DNA from 3 places in the Arthrobacter sp. NPDC093128 genome. Region 1 is predicted to be linked to each of the others. Evidence: riboswitches for the same ligand, from Rfam matches in the RefSeq annotation. Region 1 holds a riboswitch; each other region holds the start of a gene.
What was found. Region 1 has a riboswitch for S-adenosylmethionine ahead of AB0N24_RS11175 (DUF1737 domain-containing protein). Riboswitches for the same ligand answer to the same signal wherever they lie in the genome.

Region 1 (5,535 bases):
ACTGACGCCTCCCGCGTCGGGTCCTCCAGCCATCCACCCCGGAGCAGCCGCCGGACATTGCCTGCCGTGACCGCCTGGCCGTCTACCGCCTTGGCCGCCTGCACCGCCGGCGAAAACGGGCTGAGGTTGCCGCCGCCGTCGTGCCTTGCCGTTGCCTCAAGCGACAGCGCAAGAGCGGTGTCCGCGAGATCGGCGAGCCGCAGGATCCGGTGCAGCACCAGCGCGCCCACCCCGATCGAATAGGAGTTGGAGCTGACCAGGGCCAGGGCCTCGCCGGGTGCCAGTTCCAGCGGCGCCAGCCCGCCGTCCGCAAGGGCCTGCCCGCCAGGCACCAGCTTCCCGTCCGGCGCCACCGTCTGGCCTTCCCCGATAGCGACGGCGGCCACGGCGGCGAGATGGGTCAGGTCGGCAGAGCCCACGGACCCGTCGCGCGGGATGGCGGGGACCACTCCCCTGTTCAGCATTTCGGCATAGAAGCGGGCAGTTTCGGGCCGGACGCCGGAGCCGCCGCGGCTGAAGCCCACGAGCCGTGCCAGCATGACGGCCCGGACCTCGTCGCGGTCCAGGGGGTCGCCCACACCGCTGTTGTGGTACCGCACCACCTGCACCTGGTAGGCAAGGATCGATTTGTCCTCCACAGCGGTGTCACGCCCGGAACCCAGCAAGGTGTTGAGGCCGTAGACGCTGTGGCCGGACTCGATGGCCTGCTGCACCACCTCACGCGAGAGCCCGATCAGCTCCAGGGCGTCAGTACTCAGGACGAATTTCACCGCCGGATCGGCCGCTGCCTCCGCGACGTCCCTGGCGCGCAGGTGGGCCGTGCCGATCAGGAAGTTGCCGCTGCCGTTGCCCATGGGACTAGAAGTCCAGTAGGTTCCGGCGGAAGCCGCCGTCGCCATAGCTTGTTCGGAGCAGCCCCCGGCGCCGCAGCACCGGCGCCAGGCGGTCCAGCACCCCGTGAACCGTGGCCGGGTCCACGAAACCGGAGAACAGGAAACCGTCCCCGCCCACCTGCGCCCCTGTCTCCTCGAGGTAGTCCGCAATCTCTTCGGCGGTGCCGATGATGCTGTCCCCGGCGCCGCCACTGCGGGCCTGCAGGAGCTGGCGCAGCGTGGATCCGGGCGGACCGGCTTTGGCGAAATGGTCCAGGGTGCCCTGGTTGCTGTTCGTGGTGAGGTCGGGGAGCGGGGCGTCGAGGTCGAACTGCTTGAAGTCGATCACGGAGAGGTAGGAGATGGAATTCAGCTGGCTGTCGATGTCGCGCTGCGTGAGCTGGCGGCGCTGCTCCCGGAGCTCCTCAGCTTCGGCGCGGGAGCCCACCACGGTGGGTTTGAGGACGTAAAGCACCTTGATATCGTCGGCGTTCCGCCCGGCCGCGGCTGCCTCGGCGCGGATCGAATCGCGGTAGGCCTTCATGCCGTCCACACCCCTCGCCAGGGCAAGAGCGACGTCGGCGTTGCCGCCCGCGAACGCCTTGCCCCGCGGGGACGCGCCGGCCTGGACCAGCACCGGCTCCTCGGGCAGCGGCGCGGTGTTCAGCGGCCCCCGGACCTTGAAGAACTCGCCGTCGTGGTTGATCGGGTGGACCTTCGTGTGGTCCGCGAACACGCCCGCTTCCGCGTCCTCCAGGATGGCGTCCGGCTCCCAGCTGCGCCAGAGCCTGCGCACCACGTCCACGAATTCCTCCGCCTTCTCGTAGCGGAGGTCATGCTCGATCTGCTGGTCCAGGCCGTAGTTCTGCGCGGCAAGATCGCTGCCGGAGGTCACCACGTTCCAGCCCAGCTGCCCGTTGGAGAAGTGCTGCAGGGTCGCCAGCAGCCGCGCAGCTGTGAACGGCGGGTAGAAGGACGCGCTCACCGTGGGAACAATGCCGAGGTGTTCCGTGGCGGAGAGCAGGTACGGAACCAGGGCCAGCGGATCATGCTTGGGCGCGAAGGACGCCTGGGCCAGCGACACCTTGGCGCTCCCGCCGTAGGTGTCCGGCACGGTGAGTGAATCCTCGATGATGAACAGGTCCAGCCCTGCCCGTTCGAATTCCCGCACGGCGTGCTGGTAGAGCGCCGGCTTTTTCCAGTCGTACCCGATGCCGTAACCGGGAGTGCCCCAGCCCTGGACGCCAAATCCGTGACCCACAAACCAACCGAAGTGCAGCATGGGACTGACTGTATTCCCGTTGGATCTGTTCACGGCTGCCTGATTTCATCCGGCGTTACAGCGGTTCATCTCCCGTCATTATCCTCCCCGCACCGGCATTTGTAACCGCAATACGGGGTCACGTACAGGCCGTAAGTGACCCCCAATAAGTTCCGGGTTAACTGCGCATTGCGCGTGGTCCCGTTACGGAAGATGACGACGACGGCGATGCAGGCGGCCGTCGTAAGTGTTACGTTTTTGGGGAGTAATGAGAACCGGTGGCAAGCCCTGACTGGCCGGTCGGCAACCCTCCCTTTCGCGGCGGGGTGCCTCAGGTGAATACTCGGCATATCGACCAATTCGAGCTGCAAGCGTGAGAGAAGGAGACCCGTCGTGTCTGACGCCCCCGCCCAACTGGTTCCGGCCGCCGCCCCGGCTGCCGCCCAGGACCAGCCCCAGGAAAAGCTGGCGTACCGGCTGATCACCGGCCCCGATGACCGCACCTTCTGCGAGCGCATCTCCGCGGCACTGTCCGAAGGGTACATCCTGCACGGGAGCCCGGCGGCCACCTTCAACGGCACGAGCGTGATCGTGGCGCAGGCAGTGATCCTGCCCGCGGCCATCGCCACCGCCGACGCCGCTGTGGCAACCGCGGTGGACGAGCTCGACTTCGACGCCGACTTCCCCGGCGACGCTTTCGAGGGGCACGCGTGAGCTACGCCGGAGACCTGAGCCCCCAGGACGCCTGGGCCAAACTGGAACAGGGCGCCGTCCTGGTGGACGTCCGCACTGAGGGTGAGTGGGCGCACATCGGCATCCCGGACACCAAGGCCACGGAAAACGATCCCCTTTTTATCCAGTGGACTTTCCCGGGCGGGATCCCCAACCCGGAATTCATCAACCAGCTGAAGCAGCAGGCCCCGGAGGACACCGGCGTCGAACTGGTGTTCCTCTGCCGTTCCGGCGCCCGGTCGGTTGCCGCCGCCATCGCCGCCACGCAGGCCGGCTTCACCGCCTACAACGTCCTTGAAGGCTTCGAAGGCGAACCGGACCGTTGGGGCGAGCGCACCGTCAACGGCTGGAAAAACCGCGGCCTGCCCACCAACCTCGGAAAGAACTAAGTGACCTTCAACCCCGATGCCGCCGGCTGGAGCCCCGACACCCAGGCTGTCCGCGGCGGCCTTGACCGCACCAATTTCCAGGAAACCACCGAGCCGATCTTCCTGACCTCCGGCTTCGTGTACGAATCCGCGGCAGCTGCCGAGCGCGCCTTCACGGGCGAGGACGAACGGTTCGTCTACTCCCGCTACGGCAACCCGTCGGTGGCCACCTTCCAGGAACGCCTCCGGCTGCTCGAAGGCACCGAGGCGTGCTTCGCGACGGCGTCCGGCATGTCCGCCGTGTTCACGGCACTGGGCGCCTTGCTCGCCGCCGGTGACCGGGTTGTGGCTGCACGCTCGCTGTTCGGCTCGTGTTTCGTCATCCTGAACGAGATCCTGCCGCGGTGGGGCGTGGAAACGGTGTTCGTCGACGGACCGGACCTGGACCAGTGGCGGGCCGCCCTGGCAGAGCCGACGACCGCCGTGTTCTTCGAGTCTCCGTCCAACCCCATGCAGGAGATCGTGGACATCGCCGCGGTCAGCGAACTGGCGCATGCGGCAGGAGCAACGGTGGTGGTCGACAATGTGTTCGCCACTCCCCTGCTCCAGCGCTGCGGCGACCTCGGCGCCGACGTGGTGGTGTACTCCGGCACCAAGCACATTGACGGCCAGGGCCGGGTCCTGGGCGGCGCCATCCTGGGCACCAAGGAGTTCATCGACGGTCCGGTCAAGCAGCTCATGCGCCACACCGGACCGGCGCTTTCCGCATTCAACGCCTGGGTGCTGACCAAGGGCCTGGAAACCATGGCGCTGCGCGTCAACCACTCCTCGGCCTCGGCGCTCCGCCTGGCCGAATGGCTTGAGGAGCAGCCCGCCGTCAGCTGGGTCAAGTACCCGCTGCTGAAGTCACACCCGCAGTACGAGCTGGCAGCAAAGCAGATGAAAGCCGGCGGGACCGTGCTGACGCTGGAGCTGTCGCCGTCCGCGGGCCGTACGGCGAAAGAGGCCGCCTTCGCGCTGCTGGACTCGCTGCGGATCATCGACATCTCCAACAACCTCGGCGATGCGAAGTCGCTCATCACCCACCCCGCCACCACCACCCACCGTGCCATGGGGCCGGAAGGCCGTGCGGCCATCGGGCTGAGCGACGGCGTGGTCCGGCTCTCGGTAGGACTCGAGGATGTTGACGACCTGATCCGGGACCTGGAACAGGCGCTGAAGCAGATCTAGCGTGTCCTGGCGGACGCTGGCCTCGAATGTTCCGCTGCCGGAGCAGAACCTGCTGGGTATTGCCGCCGGCCTGCTGCTGCAGCGCGTACTGCCGTTGCGCCTGGGCGGCGGGACGAACCATGTTGTGCCCGGCACCCGGCGGCCGGGCACGCGGCAGCCCCACGCCGGCGGGCAGCGCTTCGATGGGCAAGAGGTCATTGGCCTCGGCGCCTTGGCAGCGGGGTGCTTGGTAATCGGCTGGTCCTGGGCAGCCGCCCGCGAAACGCGCCTCGCGGACCCCGGCGTGCTGGTCACTTCAGGACCCTATGCCCTCTGCCGCAACCCGATGTACGTCGGCTGGTCCCTCCTTCACCTGGGGATCGGCCTGGTGCGTGATGACGCGTGGATTCTAGCCGCCCTCCCGTTTTCGGCCGCCGCCGTCCACCGGCAGGTACTCCGTGAGGAGTCGCTGCTGGCGGACAAATTCGGTGACAGCTTCAGGTGCTACGAGCGCTCCGTGCCACGCTACATTCCTGCGTTTGTCAGCCGTGGGCGAGGATGGTGTCGATCAGCCGGGCCAGCTCGGGTGCATTGTTCGGGGTGACTTCAGGGCTGGCCTTCGCCTCTGGGCGTCCACCCCGGCTTTGGCGGGAGTCTTGACGCCAGTGCAAGGATGAAGGCATGTCCTTCTTCGACGACATTCCCGAACCGCCGCCGAGGCCCCGCCCGCCCCGGCACGTCCCGCCGGTGTGGGCCGGACCGCCGTCTGACGAGCTTCCTGCGGTCATTTCAGTGGGGCAGTTCCTTCACCGGTCTGACCGGATGGTCATGGCGGCGAAAAGTGTCGAGGTCTTTTCTGCCGGGTGCCTGTTCGAGGTGGTGTGGGCAGTCCGCCGGTCCAGCGAGAAGGACAGCGAATGGAGCCTTATCACCGATCAGTGCTTCAACCGGGGCGGCTACAGGCCGGATGCGGCGGGCGGCCACGGCGGCGCCCTCCGTTTCGGCGTCGCCTTTCCGGACGGGCGGAAGACCACGACTTCCCGGCTGCACCCGGGCATGTTTGACGGATCAGAGACAGTGGCGGGGCCGGTCC
Region 2 (5,535 bases), on a different contig from region 1:
CGGGCCGTGGTGGATGCGCTCAAGGCCGAAGTGTCAGGCCGCCAGGAAATCCTGGCAGCCTGACACTAGGCCTGGAACAGCCGGCGCACCACTTCGCCGGCTGCCAGTGCATCGAGGCCTTCGTTGATTTCGGCCAGCGGCCTGGTGTCCGTGTGCAACAGTTCCACGGGGAGCCGCCCGCCCCGCCAGTGGTCAAGATACAGCGGAATGTCCCGTTCCGGGACGGCATCTCCCATGTAGGAACCGAGCAGCCGTTTCCCGGCACCGGCAAACTGCAAGGCCCCCACCGTCAGTTCCGCGGACGGTTTCGGCAGGCCGACGGAGACGACGGCGCCGCCGCGCGTTACGAGGTCCAGGCACGATGCGATCACCCCGGCGGACCCCACGGCCTCGACGGCGACGTCCACGCCGTCGCCGGTCGCCTCAGCGACCAGCCGCGCGGCGTCGCCCGGGGTGCCCACGGCCGTAGCACCGCAGTCCAGGGCGAGCTGGTGCTTGCCTTCGTTGGGGTCGATGGCAATGACGGCGGCGGCACCGGCCAAGGACGCCGCCATCACGGCGGAGAGCCCGACGGCGCCGAGTCCGAAAACGGCCACCGATTGCCCCGCGGTGACCGCCGCAGTGTTCAGCACGGCTCCCATTCCGGTGAGCACGGCGCAGCCGAACATGGCCGCAACGGTGTCCGGGACGTCGTCGCCGATCACCACGACGGATTCCCGGGCCACCACGGCATAGTCCGCAAAGGCCGACACCCCGAGGTGGTGGTTGATCCGCTCCCCCGCCGGTGTCCGCAGCAGCGCCTCACCGTGCAGGAGGTCACCTGAGCCGTTGACCTCCGCGGCGCGGTGGCACAGGGCCGGGCGGCCCGCGCGGCACGCCCGGCAGTTTCCGCAGCTGGGGACGAAGACCAGCACCACGTGGTCGCCTTCGGAGACGTCGTCGACGCCCTCGCCGACGGACACCACCCGCCCCACGGCCTCATGGCCGAGCGCCATCGGCAGTGGCCTGACGCGGGAGCCGTCCACCACCGAAAGGTCCGAGTGGCACAGGCTGGAGTAGGTGATGGTGACGCCGAGCTCGCCCGGCCGCGGTTCGGGCCGGTCCAGTTCCTGGATCAGCAGCGGACGGGCTTCGGTGTAGCCGGTTCCGGCGGGAACCGTGGAGTAGAGGACTGCTGCTCGCATGGAGGCTGTTTCCTTGCTCTTACTTTTTGCCGGCGGCAAGGAGGTCCGCCGTGCCCTGGGCGTCCGCGGCGTCGACGTCGTGGAGGGAAATGCCGCGCGTCTCCTTGAGGAAGTACACGGAAATCGCCGTCACGATGCAGGCGCCCAGCAGGTACAGCGCCACCGGGGTGGAGGACTTGAAGCTGCTGAGCAGTGCGGTGGCGATGATCGGCGCCAGCGAACCGGCCACGATCGAGGTGACCTGGTAGCCCAGTGATACGCCCGAATACCGCATCCGGGTGGGGAACATCTCGGCCATAATGGACGGCTGCCCGGCGTACATCAGTGCGTGGAACAGGAGTCCGATGGTGATGGCCGCGAGGATGACCAGGTCATTGGCGGTGTCCATCATGGGGAAGGCGAAGAAGCCCCAGGTGCCGCCGAGGATCGCTCCGGCCATGTATACCGGGCGGCGGCCGAAGGCGTCCGACAGTTTTCCGACCATCGGCACGGCGCAGAAGTGGATGAAGTGGGCCACGAGCAGGAGCAGCAGGATCCTGGACGTGTCTGTCTGGACCACGACCTTCAGGTAGGTGATGGAGAACGTGACCACGAGATAGTACAGGATGTTTTCCGCGAAGCGCAGGCCCATGGCAGTGAACACACCGCGCGGGTAACGGCGGAAGACTTCGGCCACGCCGTAGCCCTTCTTTTCCACGGTGACTTCCTTGCGGGCCTCGAGGAAGATGGGGGCATCCTGGACCTTGGTGCGGATGTAGTAGCCCACGATGACGATCACTGCGGACAGCCAGAAGGCCACGCGCCAGCCCCAGCCGAGGAAGTCGGCGGAGGACAGCGTCGAGGAAAGCGTGAACAGCACGCCGGTGGCCAGGAGGTTGCCCATGGGAACGGCGGACTGCGGCCAGCTGGACCAGAATCCGCGCGACTTACTGGGGCTGTGTTCGGCCACGAGCAGCACTGCGCCGCCCCATTCACCGCCGACCGCGAAGCCCTGCACGAAGCGCAGGAACACCAGCAGGGCCGGAGCCCAGTAGCCGATCTGGGCGAAGCTGGGCAGGCAGCCCATGGCGAAGGTAGAGACGCCCACCAGGATGATGCTCAGCTGGAGGAGCTGCTTGCGGCCGAACTTGTCGCCGAAGTGGCCGAAGACGATGCCGCCGATGGGGCGGGCCACGAAGCCCACCGCGTACGTGACGAAGGCGGCAATGATCCCGTCCAGTTCCGTGCCGGAATTGGGGAAGAACATCTTGCCGAAGACCAGGGTGGCCGCGGACGCGTAGAGGAAGAACTCATACCATTCAACAACGGTGCCGGCCATCGAGGCCGTTACCACCTTCTTCAGCCCGGAGGCCTTGACGTCAGTCTCATCCGTGCGCCCTGCGGCAGAGTTTTGTGTGCTCATTGTGAACTCCTTCGGCGTCTCCGTCGACACCATGTGGACCATTCCGTAGCGGACGCGTGTGATGTGCACCACCAACGCGCCGGTCCCCTAGAGTATGGGCTCACATTGCCGCAGGCTCAACGCCATTTTCTGCAGGACAGCTCTGCATAAATGCACATTGGGCCGACGGGCTACGCGAAGAAGTTCTGACGAAGCTGGGTGTTGAGCTGGCCGATCTCGGTCAGGAATCCGTCGTGGCCAATGGGTGCCTCGATCACGTGGACCGGCACTTCACCCGGGAGCGCAGCCGCCAGTTCGTGGGACTGGGCGGGGAAATACAGCCGGTCAGTGTCCACGGCGGCAATGAAGAATTCCGCCGTGGACTGTGCCAGCGCTTCCTTGAGCGAGCCGCGGCCCCGGACCACGTCGTGGCTCATGAGCGCTTCCGTGATGGCGATGTAGCTGTTGGCATCGAACCGCCGGACCAGCTTGGTGCCCTGGTGGTCCAGGTAGCTCTCCACCTGGTAACGGCCGCGATCCCCCAGCGAGACTGCCTGGAGCGGTGCTTCGCCGCCCTGGGCACTGCGGCCGAAGCGGGTCTCGAACTCGTTCGCGGAGCGGTACGTGATGTGCGCAATCCTGCGGGCAAGGGCCAGGCCGGCTTCCGGCTCGGGGCCGCCGTAGTAGTCGCCGCCGTTGAAGTTGACGTCCTGGCGGATGGCGAGGGTCTGCGCCTGGGCAAAGGCGATCTGCTCGGCGGTGCTGCTGGCGCCAATGGAAATCACGCCGCAGCGCCGGACCCGGTCCGGGAAGCTGACAGCCCATTCCAGGGCACGGGCTCCGCCCATCGATCCGCCCAGCACCGCGTACCAGCTCCCGATGCCCAGGGCGTCTGCCAGCCGGGCCTCGGCCGCCGTCGTGTCCCGCAGGGTGACCAGTGGAAAGCGTGAGCCCCACGGCTTCCCGTCCGGGGCAGGAGTGGAGGGGCCGGTGGAGCCGTAGCAGCCGCCCACGATGTTAATGGAGATCACGAAGTACTTGTCCGTATCAACCGGCGCGCCCGGACCGGCCAGCTGCTCCCACCAGCCTTCCTCGTCGCCGGCCCCCCTTGTCACGTGGGTGCTGCCGGTCAGCGCGTGCTGCACCAGCACGGCGTTGGAGCGGTCCGGGTTCAGCGTGCCCCACGTTTCGTAGGCGAGGGTGACGTCGGGCAGGTGCCCTCCCGCTTCGAGGTCAAGGCCGCCGATGCTCAGGAACTTGACCGTGCCATCAGGAACTGCGTTGGTTTTCACTTCGTGAACGTCTGTTTCGGGTACACCGCTGCGGGTGACGGCAATCGTCATCTGAGGACCTCTTCTTCGCGCTTGCCCGCCGCCAACTGGCTGGCAGGCCAGGTCTTCACCCGGGGCACCCCGCCGCGTAAGGAGGGTTGCCGGCCAGCAAGCCGGGGCTGTCGCTGGCACTCATGACCTGTAGTGAGTCTACGAAATGCGTCCCGGCAATGGCGAAGATTGTGACACCAATATGACTCCCGGCGTCGAGGCGCCGGGAGTCATACGGGGTCAGCACCGCGGCGGCAGGCCCTCCCGGGCAGCCGCCGCCGCTCCCTTAGGCGCCTTTGGCGGCGCGGAAACCGGCGTCGAGGTCGGCGATGATGTCATCGATGTGCTCCAGCCCCACGGAGAGCCGGACCAGACCCGGCGTCACGCCCGCCACGGCCTGCTGTTCGGCTGTCAGCTGGCTGTGCGTGGTCGACGCCGGGTGGATGACCAGGGAGCGCACGTCACCGATGTTCGCCACATGGGAGTGAAGTTCCAGGGCGTCCACGAACCGCTTGCCGGCCTCGGCCCCGCCGGCGATGTTGAACGAGACGATGGCGCCGGTCCCCTTGGGCCCGTACTTGCGGCCGCGCTCGAACCAGGGGCTGGACGGCAGCCCCGCATAGGCGACGGATTCGACGTCGGACCGGGCTTCGAGCCATTCGGCGACGCTCACTGCGTTGGCAACGTGACGCTCAACGCGCAGGCTGAGGGTTTCCAGGCCCTGGGCGATGAGGAAGGCGTTAAACGGGGAAACGGCCGAGCCCAGGTCGCGCAGCAACTGGACGCGCGCCTTGAGGATGTAGGAGAGGTTCGCCCCCAGGGCACCCTCCGCCCCGAGGTCCCGCGCGTACACGAGTCCGTTGTAGGTGGGATCCGGGGTGTTGAAGCCCGGAAACCTGTCCGGGTCCTTGCCGAAGTCGAAGTTGCCCGAGTCCACGATCACTCCGGCAATCGCACTGCCGTGGCCGCCAAGGTACTTCGTCGCCGAGTGGACCACGATGTCCGCGCCCCACTCCAGCGGCCGGATGAGGTACGGCGTGGACAGCGTGTTGTCCACGATCAGCGGCACGCCGGCTTCATGGGCGGTGCGCGAGACCCCCTCGATGTCCAGGACGTCCTGGCGGGGGTTGGACACCACCTCGGCGAAGAACAGCTTGGTGTTGGGCCGGACTGCGTCCTTCCACTGCTGCAGGTTGTCCGGATCCTCCACGAACGTCACGGAGATGCCGAACTTCTTCAGGGTGTGGGCCAGCAGGTTGTACGTGCCGCCGTAGAGGCTGGGGCTGGCCACCACGTGGTCGCCGGCTTCGGCGACGTTGAGGATGGCGAACGTTTCGGCAGCCTGACCCGAGCTGAGCAGCAGGGCTGCCAGGCCACCTTCGAGGCTGGCCACGCGCTGTTCAACGGCGTCCTGGGTGGGGTTGCCGATCCGCGTGTAAATGGGCGCAAGCTCGGCCAGCGCAAAGCGGTTGGCTGCACTTTCGGCGCTCGGAAACACGAACGACGTCGTCTGGTAGATCGGCAGTGCCCTGGCACCGGTGGCACTGTCCGGTTCCTGGCCGGCGTGGATCTGGCGGGTTTCGAATGACCAGGCGTTGGACATCGGGAAGCTCCTTCGTGAAAAGGGCACCTGTGCCGGAGGCAGGAC
Region 3 (5,535 bases), on a different contig from region 1:
AGACCACGCTGCACCAGCAAGACAGTGAATTTGCCCGTCCCGGCTCCGATGTCAGCGGCATTGGCGGCCCCGGCTGTCCCGCCGGCGCTTCGGATCAGCCAGTCCGCCGAATCGGCAGGATAGCCCGGGCGGACACGGTCATAATGCTCACCGCCGTCCTGGAAGCTCTGTCCGAGTTCATACCGGCGCTGGTGGTGCAGTTTGGGGCCTCCCCGTGCCACGTGCAGTCTCCTTCGGGCAGGCTGGATTACTTACCCCTCGAATTTACCGCAAACGCCGGGCCCTTAGTCTTCGGTGCAGGGCGCTGCTCCCGCGGTGCCGGGGGTGTTGGGTGCCCAGTCCGGGTAGCTGCGGGTGTCGTTGGCCGGTACCCAGCGGCCGGAGTCCACCACGTAGTCCCAGCCGAGACCGGTCCTGCGGAGTTCCTCGATGCCGGCCAGCAGGCGCTGGGCGTCCTCCAGCCTGGACCCGACGCCGAAGCTTGCACGCAGCGAACCGGACGGAAGGCCCAAGCGCTTGAGCAGCGGGTGGGCGCAGAAGCGGCCGTCGCGGAGGCCAACACCGTGTTCCGCGGAAAGGTAGGCGGCCACGAGGCCTGCGTCGTAGCCCTCGACCGAGAAGTTGACCACGCCAATGGTGTCCGCTGCCTGGTCGGTGTCGCTGAAGATCTGGTGGACCGTAACGCCGTCGATCTTCCGCAGGCCTTCAACGAGGAAGGATCTGATGGCTGTCTCGTGGGCGTGCCACAGCTCCTGGTCCAGCGCACCGATAACCTGCGTGGCGCGGGCCAGCGTGGCTGCACCAAGAACGTTGGGCGACCCGCCCTCATGCCGCGCCGGTCCGGTAGCCCAGCTGACGGAGTCCAGCCGGGCCTCACGGACGGCTCCGCCGCCTGCCAGGTGGGGTGTGCCGGCGTCGAGCCAGTCCGGCCGGCCCACGAGGACACCCGAGCCGAACGGCGCGTACAGCTTGTGGCCCGAGAAGGCGAGGTAGTCGACGTCGTCCGCCGCGATATCGATGCGGCGGTGCGGGGCCAGCTGTGCCGCGTCCACAACGATCCTTGCGCCGTGTTCGTGGGCCAGTGCGGCCAGCTCGCGGATGGGGAGGATTTCACCGGTGACGTTGGAGGCTCCCGTTACGGCCAGCAGGCTGATGTCGCCCTGGCTGAGCTCGGAGCGCAGGTTCTCGAGCGTGGCGCTCAGCGTGGGAGCGGCAACAACGCTGCGGTGCGGCACACCCTGCCAGGGAAGCAGGTTGGCGTGGTGCTCGATGTCGAGATACAGCACCTCACCGGTGTGGCGGCCGTCCGCCACGGGCAGGCAGCCCGCCAGCAGGTTCAGGGAGTCCGTGGTGTTCCTGGTGAAGATCACGGAATCGTCGGTCCTGCCGCCGACGAATGCGCGGACGATGCTCCGGGAGTTTTCGTACACCGAGGTGCTGATCTGCGAGGCGTAGCCGGCGCCGCGGTGGACACTGGCGTAGTACGGCAGGATTTCGTTCAGGTAGGCCGACACGACGGAAAGGGCCGGAGCGGACGCTCCATAGTCCAGGTTTGCGTAGCGGACGTGGCCACCCTGGATCAGCGGAGCCTGGATCTCGGCGCCGGTGACGGCCGAGAGCGGCCGCTTGGCAATGGTGAAGCGTTCGTCCAGGAGGCCTGCGGCCGTCGAGGACGCGGTTCCGGGGTTTGCGGGGAAAGTGGCAGTAGTCATGGGGACCTCACTGTAAAGGACCCCTCACTCCGGGGATCCGCGCTTGCCGGGTCCGTTCCGGACCGGCCTGGTCGTCACCCGGGGCACCCCACCGCGAATGGAGGGTTGCCGGCCAGCAAACCGGGGTTTCGCGCTGGCACTCGTGACCTGTTTCGAGATTAGGACATTCGCGGCGCCGCGGGAAAGCCACGCCAATTATTAAGCCGTTTGTTACGCATGCCCGGAGAAGCGGGTTCCGTCCGAATAAACGACGGCGGACACCCCCTTGGGAGGGGCATCCGCCGTCGTTTATTCTGCAGTCCGTCCATGCGTCCGCACCGGGTTCCGGTGCGGGCCACCCCTCAGAGGAGGTCGTCGAGGTCCGGGTTCAGCCGCTTGAGGACTTCGGAGTGGAGGATCGAGTTGGTGGCCAGGGCGTTTCCGCCGAAGGGGCCGTCCACTCCCTCCAAGGATGTGAAGCGGCCGCCCGCTTCAGTGACAATCGGCACCAGCGCGGCCATGTCGTAGAGGTTCAGCTCCGGCTCGCAGGCGATGTCCACGCATCCCTCGGCCACCATGCAATAGGACCAGAAGTCGCCGTAGGCGCGGGTCCGCCAAACCTCCTCGGTGAGGCCGAGGAACTCGTCCAGGTTGCCGCGTTCCTTCCAGCCGCCCAGGCTCGAGTAGGAGAGTGAAGCGTCCGAAAGCTCGGACACGTTCGAGACCTTCAGCCGCGTGGCCGCAGCAAGGGACCGCCCCATGTAGGCGCCGGCGCCCTTCGCGGCCCACCAGCGCTTGCCCAGTGCCGGCGCGCTGACCAGGCCAACCACGGGTTCGCCCTCATCCACGAGGGCAATCAGGGTGGCCCAGACAGGCACACCACGGACGAAGTTTTTGGTGCCGTCGATCGGATCGATGATCCAGCGGCGGGAACCATGCCCGGAACTGCCGAACTCTTCGCCGAGGACGGCGTCGCGCGGGCGGGAGCGCGAGAGCTGTCCGCGGATGGATTCTTCAGCTGCCTTGTCAGCATCCGTGACCGGGGTAAGGTCCGGTTTGGTTTCAATCTGAAGGTCCAGCGCCTTGAAACGGCTCATGGTCTGGGAGTCAACAGAGTCGGCCAGGACATGGGCGAGGCGCAGGTCATCGTTGTAGCTCGAAGCGGGTTGGGTCATGCTTCCAAACTACCGTCTCTGCGGCCGGCCGGCTGGGAGGCCACGTCCTGCACCGTGCTGCCCGTGAATCCGCCCCGTGGCAGGGCCCCGGGCACAGGCGGCGAAACGGCGCTACGAAACAATGCCGAGTTCCTTGGCTTCCTGCGCTTCCATCCGGGGATCGGTGCCGAGCAGACGGCGCAGTGACGCCAGCCGCGCTGCGCCGGACGGCCCTGCGTGCCCTTCGGACACCCAGGCGTCCACTCCGCAGTTGACGGCGGAGGAATCATGCTTGCAGCCGCGTTCGCAGGCATCCGTGCCGGGTTCGAGATCGGGAAAGGACCGGAGGATCCGGTCCGGGTCCACGTGCGCGAGGCCGAATGACCGGATGCCCGGGGTGTCGATAATCCAGCTCCCGGCGGGCGCGTCACTGATCCGCAGGGCCAGCGCCGACGACGACGTGTGCCGTCCCCGCCCGGTGACGGCGTTGACGCCTCCGGTAGCGCGCTCTGCGCCGGTCAGGGCGTTGACCATGGTGGACTTGCCCACCCCGGAATGGCCAAGCATGACCGTCACCTTGCCGTCGAGGTGGGCACGCAGCTGCGACACGGCGTCGCCGTCGAGCCGGGCGGACAGCCCGTCATCGGAGCGCGCATCGATTCCCGAGGCGGCCGCATCGGCGGTCCTGCTGATGATCACGGGGAAGTCCAGGTGCCGGTAGTTGGACAGGAGTTCGGTGGGGTCCTTGACGTCCGCCTTGGTGACGAGGAGCAGCGGCTCGATCCCGGCGTCGTAGGCCGCCACCAGGGCGCGGTCAATAAAACCGGTGCGCGGTTCGGGATTGGCGGCGGCCACGACCACCACGAGCTGGTCGGCATTCGCGACCACCGCCCGTTCGATCGGGTCGGTGTCGTCGGCGCTGCGCCGCAGGAGCGTGCGGCGGTCCTGGATCTTCACGAGCCTGGCTAGGGTGTCCGGCTCGCCGGAGACATCGCCGACGAGGGACACGAAGTCACCGGCCACCACCGGCGAACGGCGCAGTTCGCGCGCCCGCGCCGCGATGACAATGCGTTCGTTGCCGGTATCCTCGCCCACCACAGCCGTGTAGCGGCCGCGGTCCACGGTGATGATGCGCCCGGTTACGGCGTCGTCATAGCTGGGCCGGTCCTTGGTCCGGGGACGGGTCCCTTTCTTGTTGGGGCGGATCCGGATATCGGACTCGTCCCAGGAGCCGGTGCTACGCCCCACTGGCCTGTTCCGTCTGCCGGCCAAGCTGCGTCAGCATGGCTTCCCACAATTGCGGGAAGTCCGGCATGGTCTTGGATGTGGTGCCGATGTCGTCGACTTCGACTCCGTGGACGGCGAGGCCCAGGATTGCCCCCGCCGTGGCCATGCGGTGGTCAGCGTAGCTGTGGACGACGCCGCCGTGGAGCTTCGCGGGCCGGATCACCAGGCCATCGGCTGTTTCTTCGGCATCCCCGCCCAGGCGGTTGATTTCAGTGACGAGGGCGGCAAGCCTGTCCGTCTCATGGCCTCGGAGGTGCGCAATGCCGCTGAGCCGTGAGGGGCCGGTGGCCAGCGCGCACAAGGCGGCCACAGTGGGCGCCAGTTCACTGGTGTCGGCGAAGTCTGCGCCCTTGATTTCGGGGCCGCCTGTGACGGTGAGTGTCCCGTTCTCCAGCGTGACAGTGGCACCCATCTCTGCCAGGATGCTGCGCCAAAGATCGCCCACCTGTGTGGTGGGCGCCGGCCAGTTGGGAATGCGGACCGTGCCGCCGGTTGCCAGCGCCGCGGCGAGGAAGGGACCGGCGTTGGACAGGTCTTGCTCAATCCGGCGGTCGAACGCCCGGATGGAGCCGGGTGCCACGATCCAGTGGTTCGGGACGGAATCGTCGACGGACACGCCGACTTCGCGCAGAACGGCCACGGTCATGTTGATGTGGTCCAGGCTCGGCACGGGCTTGCCGACGTGCTCCAGGTGCAGGCCCTCGCTGAAACGCGCGCCCACGAGGAGCAGTGCCGACACGAACTGCGATGATGCGCTCGCGTCAATCACAAGGTGGCCGCCGCGGACTTCGCCCGTGCCTTCCACTACGAAGGGAAGCGATGTCGGGCTCGTCCCGTCGGCGGCACTGACCTCAACGCCGAGGGCAGCCAGTGCCTCGATGATGGTGTTCATGGGCCGCTTGCGGGCGTGCGGATCGCCGTCGAAAACGGTGGCGCCGTTGCGGAGCGCAGCCACCGGGGGGACAAAGCGCATCACGGTTCCGGCGAGGCCACAGTCGATCGCGGTACCGGCCGCCGCCGGGTCCGGGCTGAGCGGCGTGATCTCGAGGTCGGGCCCGAACGAGCCGTCTCCCGGGACCTCACGGATACCGGCTCCCAGCTGGCGCAGGGCCCGGATCATCAGCGCGGAGTCGCGCGAATGCAGGGGTGCACGGAGGCGGGACGGGCCGTCGGCCAGGGCGGCAAGGACCAGGTACCTGTTGGTCAGCGACTTGGAGCCCGGGACGGTGACCGTCGCGTTGACCGGTGTCTCAGCGAACGGTGCGGGCCAGTGGGTTCCATCCGCGGGTGTTGAGGGAGCCGGGGTGGTGGGGGCGGTGCCTGTCATTCGTGCCTATGCTTTCACTGCGTGGTCCACGGCTTTGCGGACGGCCTTGTCGGCCTTCTTAAGCTGCTTGCCGGTG

Region 2: linked by a shared signal. The riboswitch ahead of AB0N24_RS03305 (homoserine O-acetyltransferase) and the one ahead of AB0N24_RS11175 (DUF1737 domain-containing protein) in region 1 are both predicted to bind S-adenosylmethionine.
Region 3: linked by a shared signal. The riboswitch ahead of AB0N24_RS09560 (aminotransferase class V-fold PLP-dependent enzyme) and the one ahead of AB0N24_RS11175 (DUF1737 domain-containing protein) in region 1 are both predicted to bind S-adenosylmethionine.

The regions. Positions count from the first base shown of each region.
Region 1 is NZ_JBFBEY010000008.1:62,624-68,158, reverse strand. It holds gene AB0N24_RS11185 (aromatic amino acid ammonia-lyase) at 1-854, opposite strand, end outside; gene AB0N24_RS11180 (NtaA/DmoA family FMN-dependent monooxygenase) at 859-2,154, opposite strand; SAM riboswitch class IV at 2,398-2,513, shown strand; gene AB0N24_RS11175 (DUF1737 domain-containing protein) at 2,548-2,847, shown strand; gene AB0N24_RS11170 (rhodanese-like domain-containing protein) at 2,844-3,254, shown strand; gene AB0N24_RS11165 (O-succinylhomoserine sulfhydrylase) at 3,255-4,463, shown strand; gene AB0N24_RS11160 (isoprenylcysteine carboxylmethyltransferase family protein) at 4,465-5,046, shown strand; gene AB0N24_RS11155 (hypothetical protein) at 5,124-5,535, shown strand, end outside.
Region 2 is NZ_JBFBEY010000002.1:320,441-325,975, reverse strand. It holds gene AB0N24_RS03320 (LysR family transcriptional regulator) at 1-63, shown strand, start outside; gene AB0N24_RS03315 (zinc-dependent alcohol dehydrogenase family protein) at 66-1,184, opposite strand; gene AB0N24_RS03310 (MFS transporter) at 1,204-2,586, opposite strand; gene AB0N24_RS03305 (homoserine O-acetyltransferase) at 2,757-3,908, opposite strand; SAM riboswitch class IV at 3,921-4,036, opposite strand; gene AB0N24_RS03300 (bifunctional o-acetylhomoserine/o-acetylserine sulfhydrylase) at 4,174-5,490, opposite strand.
Region 3 is NZ_JBFBEY010000006.1:217,243-222,777, reverse strand. It holds gene AB0N24_RS09565 (methyltransferase domain-containing protein) at 1-221, opposite strand, end outside; gene AB0N24_RS09560 (aminotransferase class V-fold PLP-dependent enzyme) at 285-1,712, opposite strand; SAM riboswitch class IV at 1,747-1,860, opposite strand; gene hisN (histidinol-phosphatase) at 2,054-2,866, opposite strand; gene AB0N24_RS09550 (ribosome small subunit-dependent GTPase A) at 2,978-4,093, opposite strand; gene aroA (3-phosphoshikimate 1-carboxyvinyltransferase) at 4,083-5,459, opposite strand; gene AB0N24_RS09540 (DoxX family protein) at 5,466-5,535, opposite strand, start outside.